One region of the Streptomyces sp. DS1-CR2 genome, then DNA from elsewhere that is predicted to be linked to it. Evidence: predicted binding sites of a transcription regulator. Region 1 holds the regulator's gene; the other holds the start of a gene.
The links. Region 1 encodes HspR, which represses chaperone genes until heat shock. Its sites were predicted from a motif close to TTGAGNNNNNNNNNCTCAA; they were not measured.

Region 1 (14,588 bases):
CCCTGCCTGATGGATTTCGCCCTTCTCCACCCAGACCCGGATGACGCCCACTGGCTCCGCCCGGTTCCTCCCGCCGCCGCCCTGGCACAGCGCCTCCACCCCATCGAACGGGAAATCCAGGAGCGAAGAAGCCTGGCGGTCGAACTGACCGAATACTTCGAGCCATTCATGGCCATCAGTGCGCAGGATCTGTCCACGACGCACGCCGTCACCGTGCTCGAAGGAATCAACAGGATCAATGCGGCCATCGAACTCGCCATCGCCGAGTGCCAGTCGGAGATCCTCACGGTCCAGCCCGGCGGCGGCCGCAGCGAGCACTCCCTGACGGAGGCGCTCGAACGGGGCCAGGCGGTCATCGCGCGCGGCATCACGATGCGCACGCTCTACCAGCACACGGCCCGGCACAGCCAGGGAACTCTCGTGTACGCCGAGCACATGGCCAAGGGGAACGTAGAGATACGCACCCTTGAGGAACTCATAGAGCGGCTGATGGTCTTCGACCGGACCGTCGCGTTCATACCGGTCCCCGGAGACCACCCGGTCGCCCTGGAACTCCGGCATCCGGGCCTCGTCGAATACATGGCCAAGGTCTTCGAGCAACTGTGGCGCCGCGGGGTCCCCCTCCTGGAGGAGACTCCCTACGCACCCCCGACCGACGGCATCACCGGAGTCCAGCGGTCGATCGCCAAGCTGCTCATCGAAGGCCACGTGGACGAGGCGATCGCCCGCCGCCTCGGCATGAACGTGCGCACCTGCCGCGCCCACATCGCCAAGCTCGCCGCCGCGCTGGGCAGCGGAAGCCGCGCGCAACTCGGCTTTCTGATCGCGCAGTCGGGAATCCTCGACCAGGATCACTGAATGTCGAAGGAGGAGAGCCACACGTGACCGCCGAGGTCCATCCCCATGGAGTCGAGGAGCTGTGCGCGGCCGGCTCACAGCTGTACGCGCGCGCTCTGCGAGAAGGCCGTATCCACCGCGAGGACGCCGACCCCACGCCCTGCCTTCTCGAATTCGGTCTCCTGCACACCGCCGCCGACGACATCCAGTGGCTCACACCCGTCGCGCCGGCCGTGGCCCTGCCCCGCCTCCTTCGCACCATGGAAGACGAGATCGCCCAGCAGCGCCGCCGCGAAGCTCGCCTGGCAGAGGCGTTCGCGCCGCTGATGGCCCTCGACGCACAGCGCGCCGCCGTCCCCCACGCCCCCATGCTCACGGTGCTGCTCGGCTTCCAGCGCATCAACGACGCCATCGGCGAAGCCATGGCGGAGTCCGAGGCGGAGCTGCTCACCATCCAGCCCGGCGGGAACCGCCCCCCGACACCCCTGGCCGCGGCCCTGCCGCGCGAACAGGACATGCTGGCCCGCGGCTGCCGTATGCGCACCCTCTACCAGCACACGTCCCGTCACTCGCCCGCGGTGCTCGCCCACTACGAGCAGTTGGAGGGCGACGTCGAGGTCCGCACCCTGGACGAGGTCACCGAACGGCTCATCCTGCTCGACAGGAGCGTCGCGTTCATCCCGGCGAACCCCGACCGCACGGTCGCCCTGGAGATCCGGCACCCCGCCCTGATCGCGTACCTGGTCACGACCTTCGAACGGCTGTGGCGCCTGGCCACCCCCATGTTCCCCGACACGGGCCAGGGGACCCCGGTCACGAGCGGTGTCCCCACCCGTCAGCGGACCATAGCCGGGCTGCTGATCGAGGGTCACAACGACGCCGTCATCGCCGAACGCCTGGGCATGAACATCCGCACGGTCCGCGTCCACATCGCCAAGCTCGCCAGCACACTCGGCAGCGACAGCCGCGCCCAGCTGGGCTATCTCATCGGCCGGTCCGGAATGCTGGAACACGATCGCTGACCTCAGCTCCGAGACTGCGGGTCGAGGCCCACGCCGGTGTGACGAACCGGCCCGGCGTGGCCGGCCTCGATCGGCGACGCGGACGAGCCCGTCACCACGATCGACGTGCGCCTCCCGGACCCTCACGGCCGGGTTCACGATCACCCGCGGCTGAGCGGACACGGCGCCCCGCGCCAACGGGAGGGGCGCCGTGCGATCGGCCGGCTACTTCAGCCCGATCCGCGCACAGTCCGCCGCGTACTTCGTCGTGCAGATGTCCCCGACCTTGTAGATCCCGTCCTTGACCACCGTCGACTTGATGTCGCTCCGCGTCATCGGGACGACCTGGACCAGGAGCGACGGCACATTGGGGGTGGTCGGGCTGTCGACGCGGTCCTTCGCGAGGGCGTCGAACTCGATGTCGCGCTGCTGCGCGTAGAGGACGGCCATCTGTGCGGCGGTGGACGCCTCTTCGGGGTACGGCTTGTAGACCGTCATGTACTGATCGCCCGACACGATGCGCTGCACAGCGGCGAGTTCGGCGTCCTGGCCGGTCACCGGCGGGAGGTCGGTGACACCGGCGGCCTTGAGGGCGGTGATGACGCCGCCCGCCATGCCGTCGTTCGCGGAGTACACACCGGCGATGTTCTGCGCGCCGATGGCCTGGATGGCGGCGGTCATGTTGGCCCGCGCGTTCTCCGGCTTCCAGTCCTTGGTGTCGTACGACTTCGAGATCGTCACCTGGTCCTTGAGCTCGACCAGGGCGCCGTCCTTGTAGAGCGCGGCGTTCGGGTCGGTGACCGAGCCGTTCATCATGACGATCCGGCTGTTCTTGGACGCCTTGCTGCCCAGCGCCTTGAGGAGCGCCATGCCCTGCACATGGCCGACCTGGTCGCTGTCGAACGACACATAGCCGTCGACGGGGCCCTCGGCCAGGCGGTCGTAGGCGATGACGGGGATGCCCGCGTCCTTGGCCTTCTTGACCGATCCCGCGATGGACTTGGAGTCGACCGCGTCCAGGATGAGTACGTCGACCCGGTCGGCGATCATCTGGTCGACCTGTCTCTCCTGGCGCTTCGCGTTCTGTTCCGCGTTGGCGTAGAGGACACGGCCCTTGCCGCTGGTGAGGCCCTCGACTTCCTTCTTGATGTGCGGATAGTCGAACTTCTCGTAGCGGGCAGTCTCCTTCTCCGGCATGAGGACGCCGATCTTCAGGTCCTTGTTCTGCCGGGCGGACGCCTTGCCCGCGGAGTCGCTCTCCGGCTCGAGCCAGCTGCTGCCGCACCCGGTGAGAGCCACTGCCATGGCGGACGCAACGCCGGCAACGACGGCGCGCTTCGTACGCGGATTCACTTTCCCTACCTCCCTGAAGTGACCGCGTCGTTGCGGCCGAGGTGGCTGGAAGCCAACTCCGCCTTAAACACAGCGTCAAGAGGTGAATACGTAACGACTCGTAATCGGGTCCATGCGTTCCGGAGATATAACCCGCCCGTACCCCGGGTAACCCCAGTAGCCACAACCGTCACAGCCGTCCGCCCCGACCGCGCCCGACCCCTTCGGTGAGCAAAGTCACGGTTCCCCCACGCCTCCTCCGCACCCTGTTCACGCCACCGCCGCTTCGGCGCCCCGCGCCCGCGGCAGCGTGTCCCAAATCTGCCCCTCACTGCCCTCCGGACAGCAGGCCCGGCTGCCCCCTTCACGAACGCGCAGGTCATCTCGTGACACCGCTGCCGAGGGCCGCACAACTGATGGACATAGGCAGGCGATGGGCAGAATGCGGCCATTACGCTCCTCCCTCTCGGCGGAGCGGCTGCGCGGTCCTCGCCATCGCCGTGTGGGAGGCGTCGGGGCGGCGCAGAGGGACACGAGGGACACGTGAAGGGGCCTGGAGGCCGACAACTGTCGGCGGCCTCCAGGCCCCTTCACGTACGCACACAGGTCAGCTGGACACAGGTCAGTCCTTCGGCCGCTTGGGCCGCCACACCACGAGCGCGCTCGTCTGCTGGACCTCCTGGTACGGGACCAGGTCCCGCCGGTAGGAGGCGTGGACGGCCGCCTCGCGCTGCTGCATCGCGGCGGCCGCGCCCTCCACCGCGGAGGAGAGCTCGGCCACCCGGGCCTGCAGCGCAGCGACCTGGTTCTCCAGTTCGATGATGCGCTTGATACCCGCGAGGTTGATGCCCTCGTCCTGCGACAACTGCTGGACGGTGCGCAGCAGTTCGATGTCGCGGGCCGAGTAGCGCCGGCCCCGCCCGGCCGTGCGGTCCGGGGAGACCAGGCCGAGACGGTCGTACTGGCGCAGGGTCTGCGGATGCAGCCCGCTGAGCTGGGCGGCCACCGAGATGACATAGACCGGAGTCTCGTCGGTCAGCTCGTAGGCCCTGCCAACAAAGGAACTCTGTCGTCGACGGCCGTCCATACGCTCATGCTCCCTTCGCGGCCTGGAACAGTTCTGCCCGCGGATCGGTCTCCGCAGTCGCCTTTCGGTACGCCTCAAGGGCGTCCTTCGCGGTGTCGGTCAGATCCGTGGGGACCGAAACCTCCACCGTGACGAGCAGATCGCCACGGGTGCCGTCCTTGCGGACGGCGCCCTTGCCGCGGGCCCGCATCGTCCGCCCGTTCGGCGTGCCCGGGGGCAGCTTGAGCGTGACCGGGGGTCCGCCGAGCGTGGGGACCTTGACCTCGCCGCCCAGCGCGGCCTCCGGGTAGCTGACCGGGACCGTGACCGTGAGGTTGTCGCCCTTGCGGCCGAAGACCGGGTGGGAGTCCACGTGCACGACCACGTACAGGTCGCCCGCGGGGCCGCCCCGCTCGCCCGGTGCGCCCTTGCCGCGCAGCCGGATGCGCTGGTTGTCCGAGACGCCGGCCGGGATGCGGACCTGCATCGTCCGGGAGGACTTCGCGCGGCCCGACCCCTTGCAGACCTCGCAGGGGGTCTCCGCGATCAGGCCGCGGCCCTTGCAGTCCACGCACGGGTCGGTCAGCGAGAAACCGCCGCCGCCGCCGCGCGAGACCTGGCCCGTGCCGACGCAGGTCGGGCACACGCGCGGTGTGCCGTTCTTGTCGCCGGTGCCGGAACAGGCCTTGCAGGGCGCCTGCGACGACATACGCAGCGGCACCGTCGCCCCGTCGACCGCCTCGGTGAAGCTGAGGGTGACCTCGGACTCGATGTCCTGACCGCGGCGCGGCTGCGTGCGCGTGCCGGTGCCCGCGCCGCCCCGGTTGAACAGGCCGCCGAAGACGTCCCCGAGTCCGCCGCCGAACCCGCCGGCACCCCCCGCCGTACCGCCCTGGGCGCCGCCTCCGAAGAGGTCGCCCAGGTCGAAGTTGAAGGAGCCGCCGCCCGGCCCGCCCGGCCCCGGACGGAATCCGCCGTTGCCGAACAGGGTGCGGGCCTCGTCGTACTCCTTGCGCTTCTTGGGGTCACCGAGGACGTCGTTCGCCTCGGAGATCTCCTTGAAGCGGTCCTCCGCCTTGGCGTTGCCCTTGTTGGCATCGGGGTGGTTCTCACGGGCGAGCTTGCGGTACGCCTTCTTGATCTCGGCGTCGGTGGCGTCCTTGGGGACGCCGAGGACCTTGTAGTAGTCCTTCTCGATGAAGTCCTTCGTGCTCATCCTCGACGTCCCTCCTCTCGCTGCTTACTGACGTCAGCCCTCGTCCGGGCCACCGCTCTCCTCGTCGTCGGCGGCAGCCGATTCCCTGCCCTTGGCGGACTCGCCCTTGGCCGGCTGGGCCCCGGGCTGCGGTTCGGCCACGGCCACCCGCGCGGGGCGGATGGTGCGCTCGCCGATCCGGTAGCCCGGCTGCAGGATCGCGACGCAGGTCGTCTCGGTGACGTCCGGCGCGTACGAGTGCATCAGGGCCTCGTGGATCGTCGGGTCGAAGGGCTCGCCCTCCTTGCCGAACTGCTGGAGCCCCATCTTGGCGGCGACCATCTCGAGCGACTCGGCGACCGACTTGAAGCCGCCGACCAGCTCGCCGTGCTCGCGGGCCCGGCCGATGTCGTCGAGTACGGGAAGGAGCTCGGTCAGAAGGCCCGCGACCGCGACCTCCTTGACCATGACCCGGTCCCGCTCCACCCGGCGACGGTAGTTCTGGTACTCGGCCTGGAGCCGCTGGAGGTCCGCGGTGCGCTCGCCGAGCGCCATGCGTACCTGGTCCAGCTGGGCCGTCAGGCCTACGTTCTGAACCGCCGAAGCGGCTCCTGCTGCTGCGTCCCCGGCCGGGGCCGCTCCCTCGCCCTTGTCGGGCGAGGGAGCGGCCTTCGGCTCGGCGTCGTCGGGGGTGGCGCCGGAGGGGACGTCAGGCTTGTCGCTCTCGCTGAAGCCCGGGGTCTCCTCCGTCACGCGGCACCGTCCTTACGGTCCTCGTCGACGATCTCGGCGTCGACGACGTCGTCATCAGCGGCCTTGTGCTCGTCGCCCGGGGCTCCGGCCTCGGGACCGCCCGCGGCCTGCGCGCCCTGGGCGTCGGCGTACATGGCCTGGCCCAGCTTCTGCGAGACGGCGGCGACCTTCTCGGTGGCGGTGCGGATCTCGGCGGTGTCCTCGCCCTTGAGCTTCTCCTTCAGCTCGGCGATGGACTCCTCGACCTCGGTCTTCACCTCGCCGGGGACCTTCTCCTCGTTGTCCTTGAGGAACTTCTCCGTCTGGTAGACGAGCTGCTCGCCCTGGTTACGGGTCTCGGCGGCCTCGCGGCGACGGTGGTCCTCGTCCGCGTACTGCTCGGCCTCCTGGCGCATCCGGTCGACCTCGTCCTTCGGCAGCGAGGAGCCGCCGGTGACGGTCATCTTCTGCTCCTTGCCCGTGCCCAGGTCCTTCGCGGTCACGTGCATGATGCCGTTGGCGTCGATGTCGAAGGCGACCTCGATCTGCGGGACACCACGCGGGGCCGGCGGCAGACCGGTGAGCTCGAACATCCCGAGCTTCTTGTTGTACGCCGCGATCTCGCGCTCGCCCTGGTAGACCTGGATCTGCACGGACGGCTGGTTGTCCTCGGCCGTCGTGAAGATCTCGGAACGCTTGGTCGGGATCGTGGTGTTGCGCTCGATGAGCTTCGTCATGATCCCTCCCTTGGTCTCGATACCGAGGGACAGCGGGGTCACGTCGAGGAGCAGGACGTCCTTGACCTCACCCTTGAGGACACCGGCCTGCAGGGCGGCGCCGATGGCGACGACCTCGTCCGGGTTCACGCCCTTGTTGGCGTCCTGACCGCCGGTCAGCTCCTTGACGAGCTCCGCGACGGCGGGCATACGGGTCGAGCCACCGACGAGAACGACGTGGTCGATCTCGGAGAGCTGGATGCCCGCGTCCTTGATGACGTTGTGGAACGGCGTCTTGCAGCGCTCCAGAAGGTCGGACGTGAGCTGCTGGAACTGGGCGCGCGTGAGCTTCTCGTCCAGGTGCAGCGGGCCCTCGGCGGACGCCGTGATGTAGGGCAGGTTGATCGTGGTCTCGGTCGAGGACGAGAGCTCGATCTTGGCCTTCTCGGCGGCCTCGCGCAGGCGCTGGAGCGCCATCTTGTCCTTGGAGAGGTCCACGCCGTGGCCGTTGTTGAACTGCTTGACCAGGTAGTCGACGACGCGCTGGTCCCAGTCGTCACCACCGAGGTGGTTGTCGCCGTTCGTGGCCTTCACCTCGACGACGCCGTCGCCGATCTCGAGCAGCGAGACGTCGAAGGTGCCGCCGCCGAGGTCGAAGACGAGAATGGTCTGGTCGTCCTTGTCGAGACCGTAGGCCAGGGCAGCGGCCGTCGGCTCGTTGACAATACGCAGGACGTTCAGACCGGCGATCTCGCCGGCCTCCTTCGTCGCCTGGCGCTCGGAGTCGTTGAAGTACGCCGGGACGGTGATGACCGCGTCCTGGACCTTCTCGCCCAGGTAGGCCTCGGCGTCACGCTTGAGCTTCTGCAGGATGAAGGCGCTCATCTGCTGCGGGTTGAAGCCCTTGCCGTCGATCTCGATCTTCCAGTCAGTGCCCATGTGGCGCTTGACCGAACGGATCGTCCTGTCGACGTTGGTGACAGCCTGGCGCTTCGCGACCTCACCGACGAGCACCTCGCCGTTCTTGGCGAAGGCGACGACGGACGGCGTGGTCCTGGCGCCCTCGGCGTTGGTGATGACGGTGGGCTCGCCGCCTTCGAGAACGCTGACGACGGAGTTAGTCGTGCCCAGGTCGATGCCGACCGCACGTGCCATTTCAATTCCTCCAGCATGACTACTTGAGTGGATCTGGCTCAAGGATGCATGACGGCCGCTGTTCAGTCAACAGAGCTGAGTCGAGCCGACTCAACTTTTATGTAGCGCTTACGGCAGCCAGGGGGATACGTGCAGGTCAGCTACCGCGTCGGGACCTTCGTCATGAACCTGCGACGTCCACAACAGCGGTCCGTACGGGCCGCTGAACCCGCCGCCGCACCCCGTAGACCGGCACCCGCAGCAGCCCGGCGACGGCCCCGGCCGCCGCACAGAGCGGCCACAGCGCGGTCAGCGGATCCAGCGTCCCGTCGTGCAGCAGGAGTCCGGTCACCGCACCGGCGAGCGACGCGACGCCGAGCACCACCGCCACGCCCCGCGGGGTGAGGCCGAGCAGGCGGAGCCGGTGCGCGATGTGGTCGGCGCCGCCCTGGAAGAGCGGCCGCCCCGCGCGCCGCCGCGACACCGCCACGAGGGCCGCGTCCGCCGTCACCACGACCGTCACGGCGAACAGCGAGCCCGCGCCCGGCAGCGCCTCGTGGCCCGCGTTCACCAGGACCGCGGCGGACGCCAGCAGGAAGCCCGTGAACAGGGACCCGCAGCTCCCGAGGTGCATCCGCGCGGGGTACCAGTTGTGCATGAGGAACCCGGTGAGCGCCGCCGCGAGCACCCCGAGAGTGGCGGCGAGCGGGCCGAGCCCCTGGGCGGTGGCGCAGGCGCTCAGGCCGAGCGCGGTCACGACGGCGACGGTGCCGAGCGCCCCGTCCGAGGCGTCGAAGAGCCGGCAGGCGTTGGTGAAGAAGACGATCCACAGGACGGCCAGCGCGCCGACCAGAAAGCCGAGTTGAGCGGTGTGCACGACGAAGGTCGCCGCCCCCGCCTCGACGACGACGCGGGCCCGCGCCCCCAGCGGCCGCACATCGTCGAGGAACCCGAGCGCGGCGACGGCCCCGGCCGCGATCAGCAGCGTCAGCGCGCCGGAGCCGAGCGGAACGAGTCCGGTGCAGGCTCCGACGGTGGCGACCACGGCCGTCACCGTGGCGACGGCGGCGCCGCCCAGGCGCGGCGTCCGCCGCCCCGTGCGCCCCACCCGCCGGACGGTGAATCCGGTGCGAAGGGCGACGAGACGGAACAGGGCGGTGAGGGCGGAGGCCGCCGGCAGGGCGGTCGCGGCGGCGGCGATCCCGTAGGACACGGCGGACGTCCCGTCAGCTCGGTTTGCGGTATCGGGGTGACACCGGAGGGGCACGCCCGGTCGGAGACCTTCATAAGCTAGTCGCTTATGTCGCAATATGGAGTGAATAACACGATCCGCTTTCGCTGTCGACCCAGGGTGGCCTCAGCGACGCAGATCACCGCCCGGCTGGCTACAGTGCGGCCACACAAGTGGGTAGTCTCAGCATGGACTGAAATAAGTTACCGCTTAGTAATCGCTGAATATCCACCCTCGCAGGCCCGAGGAGCCCCCGAATGCAACTCGCCGCGATCATCGTGTCGCTGGTCCTGATCGTGGTCGGCGTCGCACTGTTCGTCCGAGCCATCGCGCAGATCTACCGCTTCATGCGGCTCGGCCAGAACGTCCCCGCCGGCACCCGCACCGACGAACCCGTGCAGCGCACGGTGACGGTGGCCAAGGAGTTCCTCGGCCACACCCGGATGAACCGCTGGGGCATCGTCGGCGTGGCGCACTGGTTCGTGGCGGTGGGCTTCTTCTCGCTGCTGCTGACGATCGTCAACGCCTTCGGCCAGCTGTTCCAGGCCGATTGGATCCTGCCGGTCATCGGTGACTGGGCGCCGTACAACGTCTTCGTCGAGTTCATCGGCACGATGACGGTGCTCGGCATCGCGGTGCTGATCGTGATCCGGCAGCTGAGCCGCCCCGGCCGGCCGGGCCGCAAGTCCCGCTTCGCCGGGTCCAACACCGGTCAGGCGTACTTCGTCGAGGCCGTCATCCTCATCGTCGGCATCTGCATCTTCACGCTGCACGCCCTGGAGGGCGCCCAGCACCATGTGGACGCTTACGAGGCCTCGTTCTTCGTCTCGTACCCGGTCGTCTCCTGGTTCCGCGGCATGGACGTCTCCACGCTGCAGAACCTCACGTACTTCTTCGCCGGGCTGAAGATCGCGACCTCCTTCATCTGGATGATCACGGTCGCCCTGAAGACCGACATGGGTGTCGCCTGGCACCGCTTCCTCGCGTTCCCGAACATCTGGTTCAAGCGTGAGGCGGACGGCGACGTCGCGCTCGGCGCGCTGCAGCCGATGACCAGTGGCGGCAAGGAGATCGACTTCGAGGACCCGGGCGAGGACGACGTCTTCGGCGTCAGCCAGGTCGAGCAGTTCTCCTGGAAGGGTCTGCTGGACTTCTCCACCTGCACCGAGTGCGGCCGCTGCCAGTCGCAGTGCCCCGCCTGGAACACCGGCAAGCCGCTCTCGCCGAAGCTCCTGATCATGTCGCTGCGCGACCACGCGCACGCCAAGGCCCCGTACCTGCTCGCCGGTGGCGGCAAGGACATGGAGGGCAACGAGAAGGCGACCGCCGAGCAGCTGAAGGACGTTCCGGCCGCGGCTCTCGCCGAGGCCGAGCGGCCGCTGATCGGCACCCTCGAAGAGAACGGCGTCATCGACCCCGACGTCCTGTGGTCCTGCACCACCTGCGGCGCCTGCGTCGAGCAGTGCCCGGTCGACATCGAGCACATCGACCACATCGTCGACATGCGCCGCTACCAGGTGATGATCGAGTCCGCGTTCCCGTCCGAGGCGGGCACGATGCTCAAGAACCTGGAGAAGAAGGGCAACCCCTGGGGCCTGGCGAAGAAGCAGCGCCTGGAGTGGCTCAAGGAGCTCGACTTCGAGGTCCCGGTCGTCGGCAAGGACATCGAGGACCTCACCGAGGTCGAGTACCTCTACTGGGTCGGCTGCGCCGGCGCCCTGGAGGACCGCGCGAAGAAGACCACCAAGGCCTTCGCGGAGCTGCTGCACATGGCGGGCGTCAAGTTCGCGATCATGGGCGGCGACGAGAAGTGCACCGGTGACTCCGCCCGCCGGCTGGGCAACGAGCCGCTGTTCCAGCAGCTCGGCCAGGAGAACGTCATGGCGCTGAACATGGCGTTCGGCGAGGAACTCGACGACGACGGCAAGGTCGTTGCCGAGTCGGCGAAGCCCAAGTCCGCGAAGAAGATCGTCGCGACCTGCCCGCACTGCCTCAACACCATCGGCAACGAGTACCCGCAGCTCGGCGGCGATTACGAAGTAATCCACCACACCCAGCTGCTCCAGCACCTCATCGACGAGGGCAAGCTCATCCCCGTCACCCCGGTCGAGGGTCTGATCACCTACCACGACCCGTGCTACCTGGGCCGTCACAACAAGGTCTACACGCCCCCGCGTCAGATCATGGACGCCGTCCCGGGCCTGCGCCAGCAGGAGATGCACCGCCACAAGGAGCGCGGCTTCTGCTGCGGCGCCGGCGGCGCGCGCATGTGGATGGAGGAGCGGATCGGCAAGCGCATCAACAACGAACGTGTTGACGAAGCGCTGTCGCTGAACCCCGACATCGTCTCCACCGCCTGCCCGTTCTGCCTCGTCATGCTGACCGACTCGGTCAACGGCAAGAAGAACGAAGGCCAGGCCAAGGAGTCCGTCACGGTCGTCGACGTGGCCCAGCTGCTCCTCGACTCCGTGAAGACGCCGGTCGACCCGGCGGGTTCGCAGGAGACCGAGGACGCGCCGGAGCCGGAGCCGGTGAAGTAGCGGTTCCGTAGTTCCGTACCGCCGTACGCGAAGGGGCCGACCGGGGAGACCCGGTCGGCCCCTTCGGCGTTCGCGGGGCCGTCTACAGGACACAGGGGGCCCTTTACAGGACACAGGAGGGGCGTTTACGGGACAGGGGCCGCGCTCCGTGACCAGACCGGCAGGCCCCGCCCCTACCCCCTCCCTCACCCCGGCGGCATCATGAACGGGTCAAGTGGCGCATGAGGCGGGCGGGGTCAGAGGCGATGGTGGGCAAACGGGGCGGCCGCAGCGCCGCGATACGCAGGGCCGCGGCGGGGTGCACCCTGCTCATGGTCGCCGCCGTCACCGGCTGCGGTGGCGACGACAAGCCCGCCGCCACCAAGCACCGCCCCGTGTCCATGGCCGGCAAGTCCGGCGCCGCGCTCCCCGTCCCGCACGGCCGCGGCAGCAAGGTGCCGGACGACTTCAACGGGGACGGCGCCCCCGACCTCGTACTGGACGATCTCGTGCACGACGGGCTCGGGGACGACGCCGGGATCGGGGTCGTGTACGGGAAGAAGGGGCACGGACTCGTGCCCGGGGCGCGGCAGTTGCTGCGTCCCGCGACGTACGCGGCGCCGACCGAGGGCGAGACGCCCGCCGCGTTCGACTCCGAGGCGAGCTGCGACCTCGACAAGGACGGCTTCACCGATCTGGTGGTGTCGACCGATCCGCCGTTCGACGGGCAGGGGCAGCCGCCGGTGCCGCTGCAGATCCTGTTCGGCGGCCCGGGCGGGCTCACGCACCGGGGCGTGAAGCTCGTCGTCCCCGCCCAGGCGCGGTTCGGCAACGACTGGCCGGACCAGCCGGTGTGCGGCGACTTCGACGGGGACGGCTCGGTCGACCTCACGGTCCACGCGAGCGGCGGGCGGCTGAGCTTCCTGCGCGGCCCCTTCACCCGCAAGGGTGCCCCGCGCGCGGCCGGCGAGCCGCTGACCGCACCCGGCAACGTACCCGTGGGCCCCGCCTTCGACGTCGACCGCGACGGGTACGACGACCTCCTCGTGCGCCGTACCTCCGGCGGCTCGTCGCCGTCGCGGATCGTGCTGGGCGGCCCGCAGGGACCGGCCCGTTCCGGCGCCGCGCTGCCGTCCGGCCTCGGCCTCGCGGTGGGCCGTTTCACCAAGGGCGCCGGCGCGGACACCGCGCTGCTCACGACCTCCGGCGTCACCCTCTCGCGGCCGGGCGCCGCCGCCCTCGATGCCACCGGAACGGCCGTCACCGCGGGTGACTTCGACGGGGACGGCATGGCCGAACTCGTCGTGTCCGGCGGCGCGTCGAAGGCCCCGAAGGTCCTGCCCGCGAACGGGAGGCCGGCCGTGACCGTCACCCCCGGGGCCGCCGGCACCACCCAGGTCCTCGGGGTGACCGACTTCGACGGCGACGGACGCGCCGACCTCGTGGTCCGCACGTACCGCGGCGAGAGCACGGACACGATCGCCGTGTACCCCGGAGTCGAGGACGGCGCACTCCTGGCCGGAAAGCCTCAAGTCACCTTCTCCACAGCGGAGTTCTGAGAGCGGGCGGGCCGGCGTGCGCTGCACTCCGTGCCGCTGAGGCCCGTGAAACAGGAACCCAAGGTGGTACGGCCGACGCGGGCGCCGTCTGGGTCCTGCGCGGCGCGGTCCCGTACGTCACCACGTCGTACGCCACGTCCTTCAACGGCGCGGACTTCGGGACGGCGACGAGCGGAGCGGGTCGCGCCTTCGGGAGGGTCCTGCGCTGAACGGGCCCTGGGAACACCGAAAACTCGGGCTGCCGGAAATAACTGTGAACCACATACAACCCTCCGGCCCCACTACGAGTCTCCTGTTCGCCAACCGCAGGACAACGCCTGGGACAACTCCCGGCAAACACCGGCGGAACGCACCCCATTGACTGCGGATGCCCGCCAGGCATCCCCGCATGCCGCAGGAGAACCCCGCATGCACAAGCACATACGTATCGCCCTCGCCTCGGCCGCCGCGGTCGCGCTGACGGGCGGGCTGCTCTCCCTCTCCACGGGCTCGGCCCTCGCCGCCGACTCCGTCCACCACCACGAGGCCGACTTCAACGGCGACCACATCGGGGACGTCGCGTTCTCCGCCGGCTGGTCGACGGTCGGCGGCAAGAAGGGCGCCGGCCAGTTCGTCGCCCTGTACGGCTCCGCGAACGGCCTGAACGCCGCCACCCGCAAGACCGTCAGCCAGAACACGACGGGCGTCCCGGGCACCGCCGAGACCAACGACGGCTTCGGCTGGGTCAGCACGTACGGCGACTTCAACGACGACGGCTACGACGACCTGGCCACGTCCGCGCGCTTCGAGGACGTGGACGGCGACACCGACGGCGGCACCGTCATGATCATGTGGGGCTCGGCGTCGGGCCTCACCGGCGGCACGACGATCGCGGACCCGGCCGTCTCCTCCCACGACCAGTGGGGCAAGACCCTCGCCGCCGGCGACTTCGACGGCGACGGCAAGGACGACCTCGCGGTCGGCTCCTCCGCCGCCACGATCTACGTCTACAAGGGCGGCATCGCCAAGACCGGTACAGCGGGCGGCCGTTACACGCTCGAGCCCCCGATCCAGTCCGGCAGCGGCACCGGCCCGCTCACCCTCACCGCGGGTGACGTGAACGGCGACGGCGCCACCGACCTCGTGGTCGACGGCTTCGAGACGAACACCAGCGACGGCTGGAACACCAACTACTACATCCCCGGCAGCGCGTCCGGCCTCGTCGTCTCGTCCGCGCGGACGCTGAAGCCCGGCGTCATCACCGACATCGGCGACGTGAACGGCGAC
Region 2 (14,588 bases), 1.1 Mb from region 1:
AGCCCCCGCGGCTGCGGCACCGGCGGGACCGGAACCCTGTGCGGGGGCTCCGGTCGTCGGCTGGGCCGGGGCACCCGGCTTGTAGTCGGCGAAGAAGTCCCACCAGGCTCGGTCAACCGAATTCGGGTCCTGGAGGTACTGCTGATAGATCTCGTCGACGAGCCACTCATTGGGACCGAAAGCGGCGGCAGGGCTCTTGCCCTGCGCCTCTTGGTCGGTCGAGGTGCTCGAGTTACTGGGGGACTGTGGCGACACGGCGGTAACCGCCCTCTTCCGCTTCTCACAAGGTGATGGACAGCGGGAATAAAGGCTACGCCTCCAACACCGGGACTTGCAGACCGGGCCGGTCATCCGTCGCGTAAGTCACACCGGAAGCCGTGTTTCGGCGCTGGAAATGGCGGGAAACAAGCGGGGTTCCGGTTCACCTTGGGTACGTCGTTGTACGAGTGCGGCCCGTCGGCCCGCACCCCGTGACGAATGGCACGGCGATCTTGTGCTTCCGGTTCGAACCCTACGTCAACTTTGAGCGCGGGGCAGGCCCGGAAGAGTGACCTGGATCCGGCAGCCGCGAGCCGATTCGGCCACGCCGATCCGGCCGCCGTGCAGATCCACGGCCCACCGGGCGATGGCGAGGCCGAGACCGGTGCCGCCGTCGCTGCCGGGGCCGTGCGCGGCGCCCTTCACGTGGCCGCCCCGGTTGAAGCGCTCGAAGACGCGGTGCCACTCGGAGCGGGGGATGCCGGGGCCCTCGTCGAGGACCTCCAGATCGAGCGACTCCGGGTAGAGACCGCGCCGCGCGAGCACGGTCACGCGGCCGTGCGGAGGGCTGTGTTTCACGGCGTTGTCGATGAGGTTGGCCACGACCTGGTGGATCCGCTCGGGGTCCGCGTGCGCGGTCAGCTCGGGCGGGGACACGTCCAGGTGCAGATGCACGTCGTTACGCGTGTGGGTGCCGGAGCCCGAGGCGATGCCGGCGCGCTGAGAGGCGACCATGTTGGCCTCCTTCAGGACACCCGACAGATACGGCCACACCTCGAAGCGGCGGGCCTTGAGCGGGACCACGCCGTTGTCGAGCCGGGAGAGGTCGAGCAGCGTCTCGACCAGCCGGCCCAGACGCTCCGTCTGCTTCAGCGCCGTGCGCATGGTCTCGGGGTCGGCCGCCGAGACCCCGTCCACGACGTTCTCCAGGACGGCGCGCAGGCCCGCGATCGGGGTGCGCAGCTCGTGCGAGACGTTCGCCACGAGCTCCTTGCGCTGCTGGTCCTGGGCCTCCAGGTCGTCCGCCATGCGGTTGATCGTCGCGGCCAGATCGCCGAGCTCGTCGCGCCGGTCCGCGCCACGGACCCGGCGCGTGTAGTCGCCGTGCGAGATGGAGCGGGCGACCGTGTTCATCTCGTCGAGCGGCGCGGTCAGCGAGTGCGCCACGAACTGGGTGATGAGGAGCGTCGCGATGACCGAGAAGACCGTGATGAAACGGAGCTCGGTCTGGGTGCGGACGGCGACCATCAGCAGTCCGGTCGTGATGAACACCGAGACGACGACCAGCGTGCCGAGCTTGGTCTTGATGGAGAACGGCCGCAGGCCGCCCTGCACCCAGTGGCCCGCCAGCGGCCGGGCGGCCGGGGGAGCGCCGGGCACAAGGCCCGGCGGCCCCGGCTCGTACCCGTCCGCGCCCCGTACGTCGGATGCGTCGCCGCTGCCGGTCATGGCGTCGGCGTCTCCAGCGCGTAGCCCACACCGTGCACGGTGCGGATCCGCTCGGCGCCGATCTTCCGGCGCAGCGCCTTGATGTGGCTGTCGACGGTCCGGGTGCCCGACGCGTCCGCCCAGTCCCACACCTCGGCGAGCAGCTGCTCGCGCGAGAGCACGGCGCGGGGCGTGTTGGCCAGGCAGACCAGGAGGTCGAACTCCGTGGGCGTCAGGTGGACGTCCTCGGAGCGCACCCGCACACGGCGCTGTGCGTGGTCGATCTCCAGCTCGCCGAGCCGCAGGATGCCGCTCCTGGGTGTGGCCGCCGCGAGCGCCGCGCGCTCGACCCTCCGCAGCAGGACGTGCACGCGCGCCGCGAGCTCCCGCATCGAGAAGGGCTTCGTCATGTAGTCGTCGGCACCCACGCCGAGCCCGACGAGCATGTCCGTCTCGTCGTCGCGCGCCGTGAGCATCATCACCGGCACCGGCCGCTGCGCCTGCACACGGCGGCAGACCTCGAGCCCGTCGAAGCCGGGCAGCATGATGTCGAGGATCAGCAGGTCCGGCTGCCATGCCTCGGCTGTGTCGACCGCCGCCGGACCGTCCTGTGCTGTTTGCACGAGGAATCCCTCGGCGCGCAGCCGAGCGGCGATGGCGTCGACGATCGTGGGGTCGTCCTCGACGACCAGGACCCGTCGCTGGGCACCCGGCGTAGCCGTGCTGCCGTTGTGGGAGGTGTGTGTCTGCTCCATCGCCCCGCCCCTGAATGCGCACATCCGTGTGCGCTTGACGCTTGAATGATCTGGGTTTCGGCAGTCAGCGTACGGGGAGTTACCGCGAGTCGGCTACGCAGGCCTGACCCCGAGATGTACGACGTCGGGAACGCCACGGACAACCGGGATCTCTTCGGTGCGGACCGACCGGAATCCGGCATTCCGCAAGGTTCCTTCAAAATTTGCGGAGGGCTGTGCGGACCACACGGCAAGCACGCCACCAGGGGCGAGCCGCTCCCGGCAGGCCGCGAGGCCTACCGGTGAGTAGAGGTTGTCATTACCCTCCGTCACCGTCCAGTCGGGTCCGTTGTCGATATCGAGGCACAGTGCGTCGTACGTCTCGGTCGATTTCTGGACGTACGAGACAAGGTCCGCCTCCACAATCTCCGTGCGCGGATCGGCGAGCGCGGACCGTGACTGCTCGGACAGCGGGCCCTCGCGATGCCAGTCGACGATCGCGGGCTCGCGTTCCACGACGGCGATGCGGCCCCAGCGAGAATTCGCAGCCGCGTGCGTGAGGGAGAATCCGACACCGAGTCCGCCGATGAGAATGTCCGGCGCCGGGCGGTCGTCGAGAGCGTCGAGCGCCGCGTCGACCAGGATGCGCTCGGAGCGCCCGTCGGACGTGTCCATCAGGAAACATCCGTTGGCGATGATCTGGAGCAGCGCGCCGTGGCGCCGCAGAACGACCTCTCCGAAGGGCCCTTCGCGCCGGTCGAGGACGACGGGGGCGGTGTGGTCGGTGTCGTACGGGGTGGGGTACGAGGTGGACATGGCGTCCATCCTGCCGTAACCGGCGCGACGTCTGGCAGCCCCTGGAAAGGGAGTTGGCGGCTCTCCCGCGCAGGTCCTGTAGGTCCTGTAGGTCCTGTGGATCGTGCCGCACGTGGCGCCGGTCATAGACAGTGCGGGTGCGAGGGGCGAAGGGTTGGGGCGGGCCGGAGGGGAAAGGGTGCCGCAGGTGGAGCGTGGCGTGAGGGTCGAGGCCGACGGGGCGGACGTTTCTTCCCAGGCGCTGCCTGAGGCTTCGCGTCCCTTATCGCGGCACCTGCTCGATGCCATCCCGGCTCAGGCGCCGTCCAGTGGCACGGCGCTTGATGTGACCGGCGGGCGCACGGCGCCAGAGGCCGCCGCACCCTGGCGCCGACTGCGCCCCTGGCGGCTGTTGCCCACGCCCACGGGGACGCCGTTCACGTTCGTCTACGCCGCCGTGCTCATCGGCACGTCCCTCTTCGCGCTGTTCGCCGACCCCGGCGTCGTCGCGTCCGCGCTGCGGGGTTCCAGCACCGACGTGGCGCACCTCGCGCACACGCCCGTATTCGTGCTGGTCGCGAGCGCGCTGTGGATCGCCGGTGGGATCACGTCCCCGTTCGCGGTCTGCTTCCTGGTCGTCCTCACGGCGCTGGAGCGCAGGATCGGCGGCCGGTGCACCGCCGGTGTCTTCGTCCTCGGCCACACCGTGGCGACGCTCGCCACCGAGGTGCCGGTCGGGCTCTGGGTGATGGCCGGGCATCTGCCCGAGAGCTCGCTGCACCGCCTCGACTACGGCATCAGCTTCGGCGTGGCCGCGAGCATCGGCGCCCTCGCCGGTCTCCTCACGCCCTGGCTGCGCTGGACCGTGCTCGCCGTCTTCGGCGGAATGCTGGTCGAGGACCTCATCGCGTTCACGGACCCGATGGCGAACTGGGGCCACCTCATGGCCCTGGCCATTGGCGTCGGGACCTGGCCGCTGGTGCGCCGGTGGCGGCGCGCGCCGGAATCCTCCGCGAGCTGACGCGGTCCCCCGTCCGGCCCATGGCCGTCCATGTCACAGACCCCCTCTGAACTGCGGATTTCCCTTGTCCATCCGCTGATCGCCGAGAGCGAACAGCGCCGGGGGAACATTCACGGGCTCAGCTGCATTGAGTCTGCATACCTCAACTTGACTGCTTAAGGGGAGATCATGGCTTCGACGTCCACACCGCTCACCCTGCCCGTGCTGCCGCTCGACGACGAGGTCGTGCTGCCCGGAATGGTGGTGCCCCTGGACCTCAACGACAACGACGTACGCGCCGCGGTGGAGGCCGCCCAGGCAGCGGCCCGTTCCAGCGGATCTGTGGGCGGCAGCAAGCCGAAGGTGCTTCTTGTTCCCCGGATCGACAGCACATACGCGAACATCGGCGTGCTCGGGACCGTCGAGCAAGTGGGCCGGCTCGCCGACGGCGACCCCGGCGCCCTGATCCGCGGCCGCAGCCGTGTGCGGATCGGCGCGGGCACGACCGGCCCCGGCGCCGCCCTGTGGGTGGAGGGCGTCGCGGTCGAGGAGACCGTGCCGGAGCCGCTGCCCGGCTCCGTGACCGAGCTGGTCACCGAATACAAGGCACTCGCCACGAACTGGCTGAAGAAGCGCGGCGCCTGGCAGGTCGTGGACCGCGTCCAGCAGATCGACGACGTCTCCGCGCTCGCCGACAACTCCGGCTACTCGCCCTTCCTGAGCACCCCGCAGAAGGTGGAGCTCCTGGAGACGGCCGACCCGGTCGCCCGGCTCAAGCTGGCCACCGAGCAGCTGCGCGAGCACCTCGCCGAGCAGGACGTGGCCGAGTCCATCGCCAAGGATGTCCAGGAAGGCGTCGACAAGCAGCAGCGAGAGTTCCTGCTGCGGCGCCAGCTGGACGCCGTACGCAAGGAGCTGCGCGAGCTGAACGGTGAGTCGGAGGGCGAGGAGTCCGACGACTACCGCACGCGGGTCGAGGCCGCCGACCTTCCGGAGAAGGTCCGCGAGGCCGCGCTCAAGGAGGTCGAGAAGCTGGAGCGGTCCAGCGATCAGTCCCCTGAGGGCTCGTGGATCCGCACCTGGCTCGACACGGTCCTCGAACTGCCGTGGAGCGAGCGCACCGAGGACGAGTACGACATCCAGGGCGCCCAGAGCGTCCTCGACGCCGAGCACTCGGGCCTGGAGGACGTGAAGGAGCGCATCACCGAGTACCTGGCCGTGCGCAAGCGGCGTTCCGAGCGCGGGCTCGGCGTCGTCGGCGGGCGCAGGGGCGGCGCGGTGCTCGCGCTCGTCGGCCCGCCCGGCGTCGGCAAGACCTCGCTCGGCGAGTCCGTGGCGCACGCCATGGGCCGCAAGTTCGTCCGCGTCGCCCTCGGTGGCGTACGGGACGAGGCGGAGATCCGCGGACACCGGCGTACGTACGTGGGCGCCCTGCCGGGCCGTATCGTGCGGGCGATCAAGGAGGCCGGGTCGATGAACCCGGTCGTGCTGCTCGACGAGATCGACAAGGTGGGGTCCGACTTCCGGGGCGACCCGGCGGCCGCCCTGCTCGAAGTCCTCGACCCGGCGCAGAACCACACGTTCCGCGACCACTACCTGGAGGTTGAACTCGACCTCAGCGACGTCGTGTTCCTCGCGACGGCGAACGTCCTGGAGGCCATTCCGGAGGCCCTGCTCGACCGTATGGAGCTGGTCAGGCTCGACGGGTACACCGAGGACGAGAAGGTCGTCATCGCCCGCGATCACCTGCTCCCGCGCCAGCTGGAGCGGGCCGGTCTGGACAAGGACGAGGTCACCCTCGACGAGGGCGCGCTGCGCAAGCTCGCAGGGGAGTACACGCGGGAAGCCGGCGTACGCAACCTGGAGCGGTCCGTCGCACGCCTGCTGCGCAAGGTCGCGGCCCAGCACGAGCTGGGCGAGCGCGAGCTGCCGTTCACCGTCAAGGACACCGACCTGCGGAGCCTCATCGGGCGTCCGCACCACGTGCCCGAGGCGGCGCAGGACCCGGCCGAGCGCCGTACGGCGGTGCCGGGCGTGGCCACCGGACTCGCGGTCACCGGAGCGGGCGGCGACGTCCTTTACGTGGAGGCGTCCCTCGCCGACCCGGAGACGGGCGCGGCCGGTCTGACCCTGACCGGTCAGCTCGGTGACGTGATGAAGGAGTCCGCGCAGATCGCGCTCTCCTTCCTGCGCTCGCACGGCGCCGAACTGGAGCTGCCCGTCGCCGACCTGAAGGACCGGGGCGTGCACATCCACTTCCCGGCGGGCGCGGTGCCGAAGGACGGCCCGAGCGCGGGTGTCACCATGACGACCGCTCTCGCGTCGCTGCTCAGCGGGCGCCAGGTCCGTACGGATGTGGCGATGACCGGTGAGGTGTCGCTGACCGGCCGTGTGCTGCCGATCGGTGGCGTCAAGCAGAAGCTGCTCGCCGCGCACCGGGCCGGGATCACGACGGTCGTCATCCCGAAGCGGAACGAGGCGGACCTGGACGGCGTCCCCGCCGAGGTCCTGGAGAAGCTGGACGTGCACCCGGTGACGGACGTGCGCCAGGTGCTCGAACTGGCCCTGGCCCCGGCCGCCGTGGAGGTTGCGGTCGCGGCGTGACGACTGTGTCCTCCAGCGGGCTCCGCCCGCGGACCGCATGACGAAGGCCCGGGCCCCATAAGGGGACCGGGCCTTCCGCATGCGCACGCACCCCTGGCTGGACGGCACGACCGCTGCACGAACCTCATGAAGCGGGACCGCCCGGCGGGCAGCTGCTGACCCGCCCCGTACGAGCGGCCGGACCCCTGGGGGAGTCCGGCCGCTCTTCGCTCGCTCGCGGGCTCAGCCGTTGGCCAGCGCCTGCAGTCGGTCGTAGGCGCCGTTGAACTTGCTGTGGTCGCCGACCGTCGGGCCGGACGACGTGTACTGCCACATCGTGTAGAAGCCCCAGCCGGCCGGGAGCGCGCCCGGGTCGGTGTTGTAGCGGGCGATCCAGAGCGGGTTGGTCGCCCCGAAGGCGCTGGAGTTGCCGGTGCACTGGGTCCACCAGCTCGTCGCCGTGTAGATCACGGCGTCGCGGCCGGTGCGGGCCTTGTACTGGTTCACGAAGTCACGGATCCAGCTGACCATCCCGGCCGCGGTCTTGCCGTAACAGGCCGCGCCGTACGGGTTCCACTCGATGTCGAGCGCGCCCGGCAGGGTCCTGCCGTCCCGGGACCAGCCGCCGCCGTGGTCCACGAAATAGTTGGCCTGGGCGGCGCCGGTCGTCGTGTCCGGGGTCGCGAAGTGGTACGCGCCGCGGATCATGCCTACGTTGTAGGAGCCGTTGTACTGCTGGGCGAAGTAGGGGTTCGTGTAGTACGTGCCCTCCGTGGCCTTGACGTAGGCCCACTTCACGCCGCTGTTCCAGAGGGTCGCCCAGGCCACGTTGCCGTTGTGGCTGCTGGTGTCCACGCCCTCGGTCTGGACCGCCTTGTTGTCGGTGGGCAGACCGCCTTGGCCGTCGTGCTCGGCGACGCCCATGCCCATCGTGGCGGAGCCGCGGGCGGGGACGTCGGCGGCCTGGGCCGCGGTGGGCAGGGTGAACAGCAGCGAGAGCGCTGCGAGGATGACTCCGGCCGCCGGGATGCGCCTCAGGCGCGGGCGGCGGACGGTTCCGGATCTGTGCACGGGCATTGCGTGCCTCCGAAGGGCCTCGTTGAGCTTCTGTGAGCTCGGTGGGGGGACCTGTCGACATGTCGCTGGTGTGGACATGTCACCAATGAAGCTACGCACGTAGACCGCCGGGAGGGAAGGGGGCCCGGATGCTGCCGTTGGTCTACTCCTGCGAAATACTGGCGGAGCTGCGGCAATGGCCGCGCATGCCGAAAACTTTCAGGAACGGGAAACCCTGGCATGGGTGCTGACGTGCACGAGGACGGGAACGGCGCGCGGCCGGGCGCCGAATTCGACGCGACGGAGAGTGGTGTGGACCACGAATTCCTGTCCCTGGAGAGGGAGTTGACGGTCTTCCTCCGGCGGGCCCGCGCCTCCTCCGGCGAGATGGCACGCGCCGTCCACCCGGACCTCGAACCCGCCGCCTACGGACTTCTCGCGCGCCTCGAGGAGAGCGGCCGGCAGCGGGCCACCGAACTCGCCGCGTACATCGGCGTCGGCAAGGCCACCATGAGCCGGCAGCTGCGCGCCCTGGAGGACCTCGGACTCGTCGCGCGCGAGCCCGACCCCGTCGACGGCCGCGCCTGGCTCGTCCACCTCACCGACGAGGGCCGCGCCAACTTCCGCCAGGTGCGCGACGCCCGCCGGGCCACGTACGTACGCCAGCTCGCGGGATGGGACCGCGCCGAGGTGGCGGAACTGGCCCGGCTTCTCCACCAGTTGAACGCCGGCGCCGAGAGCTAGGGGGTGTCCGGCCATGATCCGCCGGACACCCCCTAGGGCCCTACAGCTCCACGTACACCGCCGTCGCGTCGTCATGCGTCTTGCTGCGCCGCAGGAAGACCCGGTCCTGCTCGTCCGCGTCCTCCAGGGCCCGTACGCGCGCGAGCGCCGCGTGAGCGCCCTCCTTGCGTACGAGCGCGAACAGGTCCGCCCAGTCGCCCTCGTGGAACTTCTCCACCCAGCGCGTGACTCCGTCGGTCAGCGCCACGAGCGTGCGCGCCCGCGCGCGGGGGAGTTCGCCGGTGACCGCGCGGGCGGCGGCCGAGGGATCGGCGGCGGCCGTGAAGAAGCCGCCCTCCTTGTTGCGCACGGTCGCGTCGGCCACCTCGTCCGAGACGAGGGAGGAGTGCGGCACGCGGTCGAGCCGGTCGTCCACCAGCGCCGTGACCGAGCCGCACAGGTCCTCGACCAGCAACACCGAGTCGGACAGCACCAGATACTCGACCCGCTCCGCGTCCCACCGTGCCAGGACCACGGTTGCCTGAGGTGTACGCGGGTGAGAAAGGTCACAGGTGCGCCGATGAGTGTCGGCGGTGCGCCGGATTGCCTCGGCGAGGACGGCGGTCAACGTCATATCCCGCCGTGAAACGGACAGTTCACCCAATGTGCCGCCGAGCCGGGACGTGAACCAGGGGACGGAATGCAGACAGCCGGTCTCGCCCACGGGTGGTGTGACCCCGTCCAGGACCACCAGCGTTCCCCCCTGTCCGGAGGCGGGAACGGCCGCCGAGGCGAAGTCCTCGTTGGGCCGGTCGGGGTTTCCGGGCTCAGTCGCGAGTTCGATGCGCATCCGGCCAGTCTGCACGAGCCCTTCACAAGAGGCCCGTTGAGCCGCGAGTTGAGCCGCATCGGCAGGTCAGACGCCTGTTTTCGACCGGAATGATCAGCTCCGCCGGGGAGTGGCGGGGCATCTTGCCAAAGCCTGTGAGAGACGTCCAACCGGCGCCCCGTTCGGGCTCCGTGCCCATGCCACCAGGACTTGCCCGCCAACTCCCGCTCGATGTTCACTCCTTCGGGTGGCTGGCTAGGTGATGCGCGACCACTGCTCACCGGCACTGGAAAGGTCAGGAGCCATTCCAGAGGGCGCGCGCGTTGACAGATCGTCACCCGGGCCCATGGGTAGACGAGTCAGGAATGCGAGCACCGGTGCGGAAGATGCGGCCTCGACGCAAGGGCAAGCAAGCGGCCTCCGAAGCGGACGAGGGGCGCACGACGGCTCCCGCAGGACCCGCCGCGCAGGCCCCGGCGGGCACCCCCGCCGACCCCGGAGGACGACGTACCGCGCGGGTGCGCAACCGGCTCATCATCGCCGTGGCGGTGGTCGCCGCGGCGACCACCGGTGCCGCCGCACCCGCCCTCATGACCGCGTCCGGGCAGGTCGGCGACTCCCAGGAGCTCGTCGACCTCGCGGCGCGGACCCAGCAGACCGTCACGCTCTCCCACTCCCTGGCCGACGAGCGCGACGAGGTCACCGCCTTCATCGCCGCCGGGCGGCCCAAGGGGCACGGGCTCTCCGAGAGCCGCAGCGCCCGCGTCGACCGGCAGCTCGAAGAGCTCCGCACCGACGCACCGGCCCCCCTGCAACGCGACCTCGCCGGCATCGCGGCCGTCCGCCGGGCCGCGCTCACCGGCAAGGGCAGCGCCCTCGAGGCGCACAAGGCGTACTCCGACGCGATCAACGAGCTGCACAGCACCGCCGAGCAGCTCGCCGAGAGCACCCCGCCCCGCGCGGGTTCCGGAGCACACGCCTTCGCCGACCTCGACCGGGCAGTCGAACAGGCCTCCGCCGCCCGCGGACTCCTGCTCGCCGCGCTCGCCGTGCCGCGCTCCAGCCAGACGTCCACGGTCATCGACCCGGTCACCGGACTGCCGAAGACCGTCGTCTCCCAGGACTCGGCCGACGGCAAGCAGCGCGACGCCCTGAGCGCCGCAGCCCAGCAGGCCCAGGTACGCGAACAGGCCGCGCTCGCCGACTTCGAGGACGCTGCCCCGGCCGCGTCCGTCGCCTCCTACGGCGCGACGGTCACCGGGCCCGACGTCACCAAGGCCGACAAGTACCTGGCCGCCCTCACGGACGAGCCCACGCTGTCCGCCGACGACCTTGCCGGCAACCCCAAGAACATCGACGCCGCGCTGTCCGCCCGTATCGACCTGATGCGCGGCGCCGAGTCGTCCCTCTACGACCGGCGCACCAAGGACCTCGCCCTGCTGCGCGACGACGACGTCAACGCGCTCGAGGTCCGCATCGCGCTGGCCGGTCTGTGCCTGCTCGTCGCCGTCGGCGTCTCGATGGCCATGGCCCGCACACTGACCAGGCCGCTCGCGGTGCTCCGCCTCGGCTCGGCCCGCCTCGCGGGGGACCCGGCGAGCGAGGAGCCGGTCAAGTTCACCGGCCGCAACGACGAGTTCGCCCAGGTCGTACGGTCCGTCAACGTCCTGCACGCGCACACACTCGGCCTCCACGAGCGCCTCACCACGCTGGAGGCCGACCGCAAGCACCTGATCGGCCAGCGCGCGACCATGGCCGACGAGCGCGAGAAGCTGCGCGCCGAACTCGCCGCGGCCGCGGCCCACCTGGACCGGGTCCGGCACAGCATCCACGGCACGTTCGTGAACCTCGCCCTGCGCACCCTCGGCCTCGTGGAGCGCCAGCTCGGCGTCATCGAGAACCTGGAGGAGCGCGAACAGGACCCCGAGCGCCTCGCGACCCTCTTCAAGCTCGACCACTTCGCCACGGTCATGCGGCGGCACAGCGAGAACCTCCTCGTACTCGCCGGCGCCGAGCACGGCCACGGAAACCCGGGCGCCGTCCCGCTGGTCGACGTCGTGCGCGCCGCGGTCAGCGAGATCGAGCGCTACGAGCGGGTCCAGATCTCCGCGCTCCCGCCGCACGCGCACCTCGCCGGCTTCGCCGCCGACGACCTCAGCCACCTCGTCGCCGAAGTCCTGGAGAACGCCACGTCGTTCTCGCCGCCCGACGCCTCCGTCGAGGTGTCCGGCTGGCTCCTGGAGAGCGGCGAGGTCATGCTCTCCGTCCAGGACGAGGGCATCGGCATGACCGACGAGCGGATGAAGGAGCTCAACGGCCGTCTCGCCGCCTTCGCGGACGACGAGATGTTCGACCCCGAGGACGGCGACGGACTCGGCCTCGGCCTGTACGTCGTGGCCCGGCTCGCCGCGCGCCACGGCGTGCGGGTGCAGCTGCGCGAGCAGAAGCAGGGCGGGATCGCCGTCGTCGTCGTGCTGCCCAGGGCGCTTCTCGCGGCGGCCCCCGCGGCAGCCGTGCCGCCGCGGGTCCCGGTGGCGGGCGCCGCGCCCGCCGTGCACCTGCCCGGATCCGAGGCCGAGGCCAACTCCAATGTCCTGAGCGGCCGTTCCAAGGACAGCCACGACCCGCTGATCGCCGCGGCGGAGCACGCCGTACGGGAAGCGGGGACAGACGCCGAGGCGCCTGCACCGGTGGCGGAACCCGAACCGGAGCTCACGAAGCCCGCGGTCCCGGCCGAGTCGCCCGCCGAGACGACCATGACGCTGACGGCGCCGATCCCGGCCGTCGACCCGGAACCCGTACCCGCCGTCGCCCCGGAACCCGTACCGGCACCAGCCCCCGAGCCCGCGCCGCAGACCCTGCACCTCGACGACGAGCCCGCGCACGAGCGGGTCGCCGACGAGACGGGCACCGGTCGGACCAGCGGCACCCCGGGCCTGCCCACCCGGCCCAAGGCCGGCACGCCTCCCGCCCCCGAGGCGGCGGGCGAGCCCGTGATCCCCGCGGCCCGCACCCCCCAGGGGGAGCGCGTCACGGACAAGGGCCTGCCCAAGAGGACCCCCAAGATCTCGGCCCCCGCGCCCGCCGCTGCGCCGCGCACCGGATCCGTCGACGCGGACGCCCTGCGCCGCAGGCTCGGCGGGTTCCACCAGGGGGCCAACAAGGGCCGGCGGGACGTCGAGGCCGAGATCGGCGGGACGGACCAGACCGCAGAACCCAAGGGGGACACAGTCGAGGAGGCAAGCAGTTGACTGCGCCCAGTCGCACGCCGAGTGCGTCCACCCCTGGATTCGGACTCAGCACCGAAGCCCGCAACCTGCACTGGCTGCTGACCAATCTGGTGGAGGAGGTGCCAGGGCTCCTCTCGGTCGCGGTCGTCTCCTCCGACGGGCTGCTCCTGCTCTCCTCCGACCCCGGCAGGAACAATGAGCGCCCTGCCGACCACAGCGGCGGACCCAAGGGGTCCAGCGCCGACCTGGCCACGATCGTGTCCGGCGTCGGCAGCCTCACCATCGGCGCCGCCAAGCTGATGGACGGCGGCAGCGTCAAGCAGACCATGGTCGCGATGGAGGAAGGCAGCCTCTTCGTCATGTCCATCAGCGACGGCTCACTGCTCGGCGTGCACGCCACCCCGGACTGCGACATGAGCGTCGTCGCCTACCACATGGCGCTCTTCGTCGGCCGTGCCGGGCACGTCCTCACGCCCGAACTCCGCAGTGAACTGCGCCAGTCGATGGAGAACGCCAAGTGAGCAGCAGCATCACGAATCTCAGTACCGGCGGCCCGAAACTTCCCACCCGGGGCGGCGACCGCAAGCCGGCCCGGGTGCGCCCCTATTCGCTCACCGGCGGCCGCACCCGCTTCGGCCATGTGCTGCTCGTCGAGACGTTCGTCGCCGCGCTCGAAGCGCCCGGGGAACGCCTCGAGATAGGCCAGGGCACGCTCTCGACGCGGATCATGCCGGAGATGCGGGCGATCGTGGAGCTGTGCCGCCGCATGCGCACGGTCGCCGAGATCGCCGCGCTCCTGAAGATGCCCCTCGGCGTGGTCCGCGTACTGCTCAGCGACCTCGCCGACCAGGGAAAGATCCGCGTTTACGGAACCGGCCACGGCCCGGGCCAGCCGGACCGCGCACTGCTGGAAAGGGTGCTGAGTGGACTCCGTCGTCTCTGAAGGCGTCACCGAGGGCGTCACGCCCGCCTTCGTACCTGCCCAGCCGTCGTCCGGCCGTGAAGCCATCGCCTTCGAGCCCCAGGAAGAGCTCCAGGCCTGGCAGACGGACCGCACCCGCGCCCCGATCGCCACGAAGATAGTGGTGGCCGGCGGCTTCGGCGTCGGCAAGACCACCCTCGTCACCGCCGTCTCGGAGATCCAGCCCCTCCAGACCGAGGCGCTGATGACCCAGGCGAGCGAGGAGACCGACGACCTCACCGCCACCCCGGACAAGACCACGACCACGGTCGCCATGGACTTCGGGCGGATCACGCTCGACGACGACCTGGTGCTCTACCTCTTCGGCACGCCGGGGCAGCAGCGCTTCTGGTTCATGTGGGACGACCTGGTGCGCGGCGCGATCGGCGCGGTCGTGCTCGCCGACACCCGGCGGCTGTCCGACTGCTTCCCGGCCCTCGACTACTTCGAGAGCTGCGGGCTCCCGTACGTCGTCGCCGTCAACCACTTCGACGGCTCCGACGAGTTCGCCGCCGCCGACGTGCGCGAGGCCCTGACGGTGCCGCCGCACATCCCTGTCCTCATCATGGACGCGCGGCAGCGCATCTCGGTCGTCGAGACCCTCCTGGCCCTCGTCGGCCACGCGCTCGACGCCACCCCCGAATAGCCACCACCCCTCAGCAGTAGAAGAGGCACCCGCATGCGGAAGATACTCGTCGTCGGAGCCGGACAGTCCGGTCTCCAGCTCGCCCTCGGCCTCCAGTCGAACGGGTACGAGGTCACCCTGATGTCCAACCGCACCGCGGACGAGATCCGGTCCGGCCGGGTCATGTCCACGCAGTGCATGTTCGACACGGCGCTCCAGCACGAGCGCGACCTCCAGGTGAACTTCTGGGAGTCCCAGGCCCCGAAGATCGAGGGCCTCGGCGTCTCCGTCGCCGCCCCCGGCTCCTTCGACCCGGGCCCCTCGCAGCGCGCCATCGACTGGGTGGGCAAGCTCGACGGCTACGCG

Region 2: the regulator HspR is predicted to act here: its motif matches at 4,364-4,382, upstream of lon (endopeptidase La).

What each region holds. Positions count from the first base shown of each region.
Region 1 covers NZ_CM147085.1:4,750,988-4,765,575, reverse strand. The annotation lists gene ACY0PA_RS22880 (helix-turn-helix transcriptional regulator) at 1-858, shown strand, start outside; gene ACY0PA_RS22875 (LuxR C-terminal-related transcriptional regulator) at 882-1,859, shown strand; gene ACY0PA_RS22870 (substrate-binding domain-containing protein) at 2,064-3,191, opposite strand; gene ACY0PA_RS22865 (heat shock protein transcriptional repressor HspR) at 3,793-4,257, opposite strand; gene dnaJ (molecular chaperone DnaJ) at 4,262-5,452, opposite strand; gene grpE (nucleotide exchange factor GrpE) at 5,486-6,184, opposite strand; gene dnaK (molecular chaperone DnaK) at 6,181-8,034, opposite strand; gene ACY0PA_RS22845 (MraY family glycosyltransferase) at 8,195-9,226, opposite strand; gene ACY0PA_RS22840 ((Fe-S)-binding protein) at 9,502-11,784, shown strand; gene ACY0PA_RS22835 (FG-GAP repeat domain-containing protein) at 12,030-13,322, shown strand; gene ACY0PA_RS22830 (FG-GAP repeat protein) at 13,731-14,588, shown strand, end outside.
Region 2 covers NZ_CM147085.1:5,826,627-5,841,214, forward strand. The annotation lists gene ACY0PA_RS27910 (multifunctional oxoglutarate decarboxylase/oxoglutarate dehydrogenase thiamine pyrophosphate-binding subunit/dihydrolipoyllysine-residue succinyltransferase subunit) at 1-255, opposite strand, end outside; gene ACY0PA_RS27915 (HAMP domain-containing sensor histidine kinase) at 517-1,638, opposite strand; gene ACY0PA_RS27920 (response regulator transcription factor) at 1,704-2,441, opposite strand; gene ACY0PA_RS27925 (spermidine synthase family protein) at 2,535-3,236, opposite strand; gene ACY0PA_RS27930 (rhomboid-like protein) at 3,562-4,236, shown strand; gene lon (endopeptidase La) at 4,405-6,819, shown strand; gene ACY0PA_RS27940 (lysozyme) at 7,042-7,875, opposite strand; gene ACY0PA_RS27945 (MarR family winged helix-turn-helix transcriptional regulator) at 8,095-8,598, shown strand; gene ACY0PA_RS27950 (protein phosphatase 2C domain-containing protein) at 8,639-9,427, opposite strand; gene ACY0PA_RS27955 (sensor histidine kinase) at 9,784-12,657, shown strand; gene ACY0PA_RS27960 (roadblock/LC7 domain-containing protein) at 12,654-13,157, shown strand; gene ACY0PA_RS27965 (DUF742 domain-containing protein) at 13,154-13,579, shown strand; gene ACY0PA_RS27970 (GTP-binding protein) at 13,644-14,243, shown strand; gene ACY0PA_RS27975 (styrene monooxygenase/indole monooxygenase family protein) at 14,277-14,588, shown strand, end outside.